DNA from 3 places in the Paenibacillus sp. 01T431 genome. Region 1 is predicted to be linked to each of the others. Evidence: riboswitches for the same ligand, from Rfam matches in the RefSeq annotation. Region 1 holds a riboswitch; each other region holds the start of a gene.
What was found. A riboswitch is a leader RNA that binds a small molecule or an ion and turns the genes downstream of it on or off. The one in region 1 is predicted to bind cyclic di-AMP.
Positions count from the first base shown of each region.

Region 2: linked by a shared signal. The riboswitch ahead of AC1DM9_RS25655 (hypothetical protein) and the one ahead of AC1DM9_RS29920 (C40 family peptidase) in region 1 are both predicted to bind cyclic di-AMP.
Region 3: linked by a shared signal. The riboswitch ahead of AC1DM9_RS08005 (C40 family peptidase) and the one ahead of AC1DM9_RS29920 (C40 family peptidase) in region 1 are both predicted to bind cyclic di-AMP.

Region 1 is NZ_JBFTPT010000023.1:45,913-48,175, forward strand. Features, by position in the region: gene AC1DM9_RS29915 (FAD-binding domain-containing protein) at 1-648, opposite strand, end outside; gene AC1DM9_RS29920 (C40 family peptidase) at 807-1,283, opposite strand; cyclic di-AMP (ydaO/yuaA leader) riboswitch at 1,287-1,440, opposite strand; gene AC1DM9_RS29925 (hypothetical protein) at 1,673-1,822, opposite strand; gene AC1DM9_RS29930 (hypothetical protein) at 1,858-2,263, opposite strand, start outside.
Region 2 is NZ_JBFTPT010000015.1:153,518-155,780, forward strand. Features, by position in the region: gene metE (5-methyltetrahydropteroyltriglutamate--homocysteine S-methyltransferase) at 1-400, shown strand, start outside; gene AC1DM9_RS25655 (hypothetical protein) at 474-899, opposite strand; cyclic di-AMP (ydaO/yuaA leader) riboswitch at 903-1,064, opposite strand; gene AC1DM9_RS25660 (hypothetical protein) at 1,111-1,539, opposite strand; cyclic di-AMP (ydaO/yuaA leader) riboswitch at 1,979-2,177, shown strand.
Region 3 is NZ_JBFTPT010000004.1:71,769-74,031, forward strand. Features, by position in the region: gene AC1DM9_RS08000 (MATE family efflux transporter) at 1-655, shown strand, start outside; cyclic di-AMP (ydaO/yuaA leader) riboswitch at 891-1,025, shown strand; gene AC1DM9_RS08005 (C40 family peptidase) at 1,029-1,505, shown strand; gene AC1DM9_RS08010 (chromate transporter) at 1,640-2,263, shown strand, end outside.

The DNA.
Region 1 (2,263 bases):
GAACCGTTCCAGCTTGGATAATCCTTTGGACGATCCTTGCACGTTTGTGCCGCCTAGGGCGCATGAAACGGATTCGGGCAAAGCGAAGGACTGCGCAACCTTGGCATTAATTTCGCTTAAGGTAGCAAGCTCATGAATCGTCGTTTCACTCATTGGGCTATAGCACTCCAGCATAAAGCTGCTCCACTTGCGATAAAAGGGTGTGAAAACCTTGTATGGATCCATTTTTCGAGCAAATGCCGGGAAAGCATCTAGATCAGCAAGAGGTGAATCGGCAATAGACATCCAGCGGCGGCCAAGGCTGCGTGTGATTAGCCCAAGCTGCTCATCTCGCTGCCGTGAGTAAGGCGTATAGTCTGTATGAACAATAACCTCATCAATAGGATGCGCATGCAGCAGAGCTTCGGTGATCGCAGCAGGATTACCATAAAGCACATGCAGTTCCTTTCCTGCATTAGAATAGTTGTGCAGAAGCGAGGCGGCTTGCGCCATGAAATTCCGGCCGCTATGACTAGTTAAACGGCCATCTCCTGTAATAACGGGATCTATGATTAGCAAATGAATGCCTTGTTTCTCTTTTTTCTTCAAATAATCAAAAGCGCGCAAATCTGCAATACGCAAATCCTTGCGGTGAATAAACAAATACATCAGTGATAGCTCCTTCCATAAGCGCAACATTGAACGGCCGCATTCCAGCTGGAATGAAACAGCAAAGCCGCAAGTCATTTGTCGTCAGAGGACAAAAAACTGCGGCTTTGCTAGATGAGTCTACCCGTTCAACCCTCAAGAAGAGGGATTAGGCTGCTCTATTTTACGTCAACGTTGGCTTGGTATGAATCAGCATCCATGATACGACGAGCAGTTACATATCGTCCCTCATAGTACTCGGAGTTAAGTTTGTCAGTTACAACGCCTCTGCTCGAGGATGAATGTACAAACTTGCCATCTCCAATGTAAATGCCAACATGGGATATGGCGCTATTATTGCCGCCAACTGTGTCGAAGAACACAAGATCTCCCGCAATGAGGTCAGCCTTAGCGACCTTTGTACCTTCTTTTGCTTGCGAACCAGAAGTACGTGAAAGCTCAATGCCCATTTTCTCGAACACATAGCTCGTGAAGCCGGAGCAATCAAAACCTTTCGACGACGTTCCGCCGCTTTTGTACGGAGTGCCAATAAGATCATTAACAATTCCGTTCAATTTTGAGTCAGCGAAAGCGCTTCCCGCTTGAAAAGCGAGCACGAGAACGAGACCCAGGATTAATGCGGTAATCTTCTTCAATTGTGAAACTCCTTCCAATGCCGACGAGGTTAGCTGTGGGGTTCGGTTGAAGGCTCCCTATGATTCCTCGGGCGTTTGAAAAAAACTCAAACGTCGGAATCAATTCACCCAAAGTGGTTCCCCCGTATCCCAATAGGGAATTAGGCAGTTTTTTTATTGCTTTGAGAAATATTCGATTATTTTCAATGATCTCCTGCCTTTAGTGGCAATTTCTAATAATTCTCATGTAACCTTTTGACAATTTGCTTCGTTAAACCGTTCTTTCTGTAATATAAACACGCCATAGTAGTGCTTTCTAACTAAATACATGGAGTCAATTTCATTAATTATGTGGATGTTGTGTAAAATATACCGATTTGTCCTTTAGGCGCTATATCGCAAGGACTAGCTTAAAGTGCCGTAAACGGCGGTATTTCACCATTTTGCTCCTCATAAATTAGAAAAATCTCATCTATATCACTCGTGAATAAGCGTAGATTCAGACAGCCTAGCTGCTGCTCCAGATAGAGCGGCAGAAATAGACAAAGGAGGCTGTTCATGAGAACAGCCCCCTTTGGGCAATCGAAAAAAAGATTTATTTTGCAGTAACGATTTTTTCAGAAATGAGCTGTGGATCGTTGTTTTTTTGCTGCATCCAAAACTGTACCTTGTATTTTCCGGCATTTTTGAAATCGTAGGAAACGAGCTTGGAGCTGAACCAAAAGGTGTCTTTTTCGACGAACTCTTTAAAATCATCATCATCCTGGCTGCGGCTGTCGATTGTCGTTTCCTTATCATTAGGATCAACGATGGTCACTTTGAACTCTGAAATCGCCATATTCAAATTATCGATTTGTGCTTGCACTAAAAATTTCTGAACACTGCCTTTATCAACCTGTCCGAACATAGCTCGCTTCTCGTTCATTAGAAACATATGCACATTGGGCTTCTGAATAATGAGCTTCTTATCATTGCTCTTCCATTGGACGAAGGCTTGAAGG
Region 2 (2,263 bases), on a different contig from region 1:
GACTTCAGCTGTGCGTGACACAACACAAATTCATACACATATGTGTTATTGTGAGTTCCATGATATTATCGATTCCATTCTTGCGCTGGATGCGGATGTCATCTCCATTGAAACCTCGCGCAGCCATGGCGAGCTGATTCATAGCTTTGAGGAGAACACCTATGACCAAGGCATCGGCTTAGGCGTTTACGATATTCACAGCCCGCGTGTACCGTCCGTGGAAGAAATGGTCAGCATGATCGAGCGCGCCATTAAAGTGCTCGATCCTACGCTCTTCTGGATTAATCCGGACTGCGGCTTGAAAACACGCGGAATGGAAGAAACGGTTGCTTCACTGCGCAACATGATGCTGGCTACTTACCAAGTCAGAGAGCAGCGTGCTGCATTAGCGAAGGTTTAAATCCTAAATACAATAAGACAGTCCAGAACTAGGTTATCTGTTCTGGACTGCCTTTTTTTTCTTATGAACGAAATTAATCCAAAGAGATGTAGGAGACGGAACGTTGACGCAAAACAGACTCTTCATGGTCGTTGCTGTACGGGGCTGCATCGGCGGATTGTGCTAGGACATGCTTGACGGCGGAGACGAATAAGTCGAGAACGCGCCCATCCTGATCCGTTTTGTCATAGTGATACTGGTTAAGAGGTGGTAGAGGAATGCTGCCGATAAAAGACTGAAGCAGGTCGCTCCATCGTTCTAAGTCAATGAGCTCTTCTGTGTCGCTGGCAAATAGTTCACTCCAGCCGAAGCCTTGATTGCTTGTTAAACGAAGACATACGCGATGGCCTGCAGAATCGACGGCAAGAGCAGGAATGACGAATAGCTCGATTCGTGTGACAGATAAATAAGGGGTCTGTTCCGTAAAAAGATGCAGATTTCGTGCACAATTTGTCAACATATACATCTCTCCTTTATTCGCTTACGAGGTTAGCTGTCGGATTCGGGCTAGAGAGAAAGCCCTACCAGGGTTACAAATCCCTGGATTCACCCCTTGCGAATCGATCTCGATCGATCGCGATGGTTCCCCCGCTTTTTCATTCGAAAAATTCAGCGTAAATAGTTTACTCTTAATTATACCTCTCATTAGCGCATCTGTAAATCAGAAGCGCTTAAAATAACGATACATAGGAGATAGCTTGTTTAAATAAAGTATGCTCTTCACGGTCATATTCACAGTTTGGAAAAGTGTAATGATTGGATTCTATATGCAAAGCAGCGGCTGCAAACAAATGAAATATACGCTCGTCCTTCATCATTGGATCTGTTTGAAAAACAAAAGGAGACGCAAGAGGAAGTGTGCCGATGAACCTTAGCAGCATACTGCTCCATCTGATCCAATCGCAAGGCTTCTCGGATTTTTTAATAAACAGCTCACTCCAGCCATGACCATTAGCAGTGGAGAGCCTTAGGCAAACACGGTAACCATTCGATTCAAGCATGGAAGCCGGCAGCACAAACATTTGAATTCTTTTAATTTCAAACAAGGCAGCAGGATGATTTTCCAAGCTTGGCAAGGGTACTTCAACTGGTGTAGACATCAATGAGATCTCTCCTCGATTTGAATAATTCACCGATAATACTCAGCCATATTGGCTTGCCGTCTATGGTAAACCCGAAATGCAATATTGTAAAACTGTGGTATATCGTGAAAAGGCAGCCATATGCCATATTAAAAGAAATCCATTCGTTATGACAGTAAAAAGATATTTATTCTTCGAAATACTCGTTTATTCTCTTCCATTCTCGATTATAGAGAAATCTGATTATTCACGCATAAAATCGTTGGAAAGGGATTGAACACTATTTTTGAAAACAAGAGTAAAACTGAGAAATAGTGAGATATCGAGAGATCGAAATGAATGTAAGCGTTGCGAATCGCTCTGCAAGGCTGAAACTGGCTAAATTAGGTAGCAGACTGCCTTTACAGTATTTATAGCGAGGAGTAATATTCGATACAGGATTTATAAATAAGTTTCGATTTACTGATCGCTGAGTTTCCGTGAAAGCGGAAGCGGGGGAACCAATAATGACGCGATGCGCCTGTTCGATGTGAGAGTCGAACAAACGCAGAGCAGGGGTGAATCTTTGACAGGTGCCATGGATACCGGTCAAAGTAGGGCGACTCTCACCGCCCGAATCCGACAGCTAACCTCGTAAGCGTGGACCGAGAGAGGAATGATGAAGCTTGTGATCGATTAACTTCGACCGCAGAGTGTCATAGACCTCTGTGGTTTTTTGTGCCCAAAAAAGCTTTATTTGCTA
Region 3 (2,263 bases), on a different contig from region 1:
TATTGGCCTTATATTTAAACTAGGTATTCCTTCGGCAGGTGAGCATGTTTCTTATAATCTCTCACAGGTTGTAATCACATATCTAGTCACGCTGATCGGTACGACAGCGTTAACGACAAAAATTTATTCGCAGAGCAAAACTTCTTTTGTTTTTGTTTTTTCAATGGCAATTGGTCAAGGAACGCAAATTATTGTTGGACATCTGATTGGAGCCCAGCAGAAGGATGATGCTTATCGATCCAGTATTCAAAGTTTGAAGCTGGCGTTCGTCATTTCGCTTGCGTTTGGTATTTGCATCTATAGCTTCTCAGGTCAATTGCTCAGCCTTTTTACTAATGATGCAGAAATTATATTGTTAGGCAAGCAGCTCATGTTGTTATCGATTATGCTGGAGCCGGCTCGGGCTTGCAACATGGTGCTTATCAGTTGTCTAAATGCGGCTGGAGATGTGAAATTCCCAGTTGCTGCCGGGTTAGTGTCCATGTGGGGGATTAGTGTGCCGCTGGCATACGTGTTTGGGATCGTGTTCGACATGGGGTTGGTAGGAATATGGCTGGCCTTTTCAATCGATGAATGGATAAGAGCATTACTGATGTTCTACAGATGGAGGAGACGTTCTTGGCAGAAGGTCGATATTTTGGCGAAACTTGCTTAACTAGAAAGAGTAACTGTATGAAAATACGGATACTCTTTTTTTGTGTTTAAACCGTTATATTTTGAAAATGTGATTGGAAATTCATCTATTTTAATTACAAAAAAATCAGCACCTTTGACAAAAATCATGTAGTGAACAGCTAAATAAATAATAATAATGAAGAAAAATGAAAGTATTCTAATAAACCAATTGCAGGATTATGGTAAAAACAATCGAATTTAACGATACTATAAGGTTTATTGACATGCCGAGTTCTGTATATCGGAAACGGGGGAACCACCTAGGGTGAATTGCTTAATGTATTTTTTTAAGCATAGGGATCTTCAACCGAACCCATAAGCTAACCTCGTAGGCACCGAAGGGAGAAGTTGTTTTGAAGAAGGGTTTTATTTTATTGTTATCCTGCTTGCTGCTGCTTACTGGAGGAGGAAGCGTGCTTGCAGATAAGTCGGACAAGTCAGTGCTTACGAATTCCATTAGCGAGGTTGTTGGAACTCCTTATAAATGGGGAGGCACAACGAGCAAAGGGTTTGACTGCTCGGGTTTTATTCTACATATCTTTAATCAATTTGATGTTAAGCTGCCTAGAACATCTCAATCGCAATCAGACACAGGCACAGAGGTCAATAAAGATGAACTACGCGTGGGTGATCTTGTGTTCTTCAACACAAGCGGCAAAGGCGTTTCTCATGCGGGCATTTACATTGGGGATGGGAAATTTGCTCATTCTTCTACAAGCAAAGGGGTTACGATTACAAATCTTAACGATTCTTATTACGCAAAACGTTATGTAACAGCAAGGCGTGTCGTAACAGAAGATACATTTGCTGCGATGATGGAGTCTAAATAATGTGTAATGATTTTAAAAACCACCTTACGAGGTGGTTTTTTTTATGTAACCATTTATTAAGTATTTGTTAAAGGGTTGTAAGCCAATAATTCGCAAGCTTACAATGTAAATAACATGAGTAATGGAATGAGGTTATAGGATTGAAAAGAGGAACAATCGCATCTTTGGTAGAGGTACTAGCTGTATCTACTAAACTAGGACTAACCTCATTTGGGGGTCCGATAGCCCATCTGGGTTATTTTCACAATGAGTATATTCGTCGCCGTAAATGGATGGATGAACGTAGTTATGCAGACCTCGTTGCTTTATGTCAGTTTCTACCCGGACCAGCCAGCAGTCAAGTTGGGATCGGTATAGGGATAGTTAGGGCTGGGTTATTGGGCGGACTAGTGGCTTGGTTAGGGTTCACACTGCCATCGATCATAGCATTAGTGGCCTTTGCTTTTTTGCTGCAAGGATTTGATCTTGGAAACACAGGCTGGATTCATGGATTGAAAATTGTAGCGGTGGCCATCGTTGCTCATGCCATTCTAGGGATGGGGCAGAAACTAACACCGGATCGAAATAGAGCTACGATAGCAGTCATCGCTGCTGCGGTAACGTTGTATTGGCAAGCGGCCTATAGTCAAGTAATCATTATTGCTGCAGCTGGATTGATCGGGGTATGGTTATATCGTATGAAAACAGTCGAGGGAACTCCTGATCTGAACATTCGAATTAGCCGTTCCCTTGCGATCTCCTGCCTCGTTATATTTCTC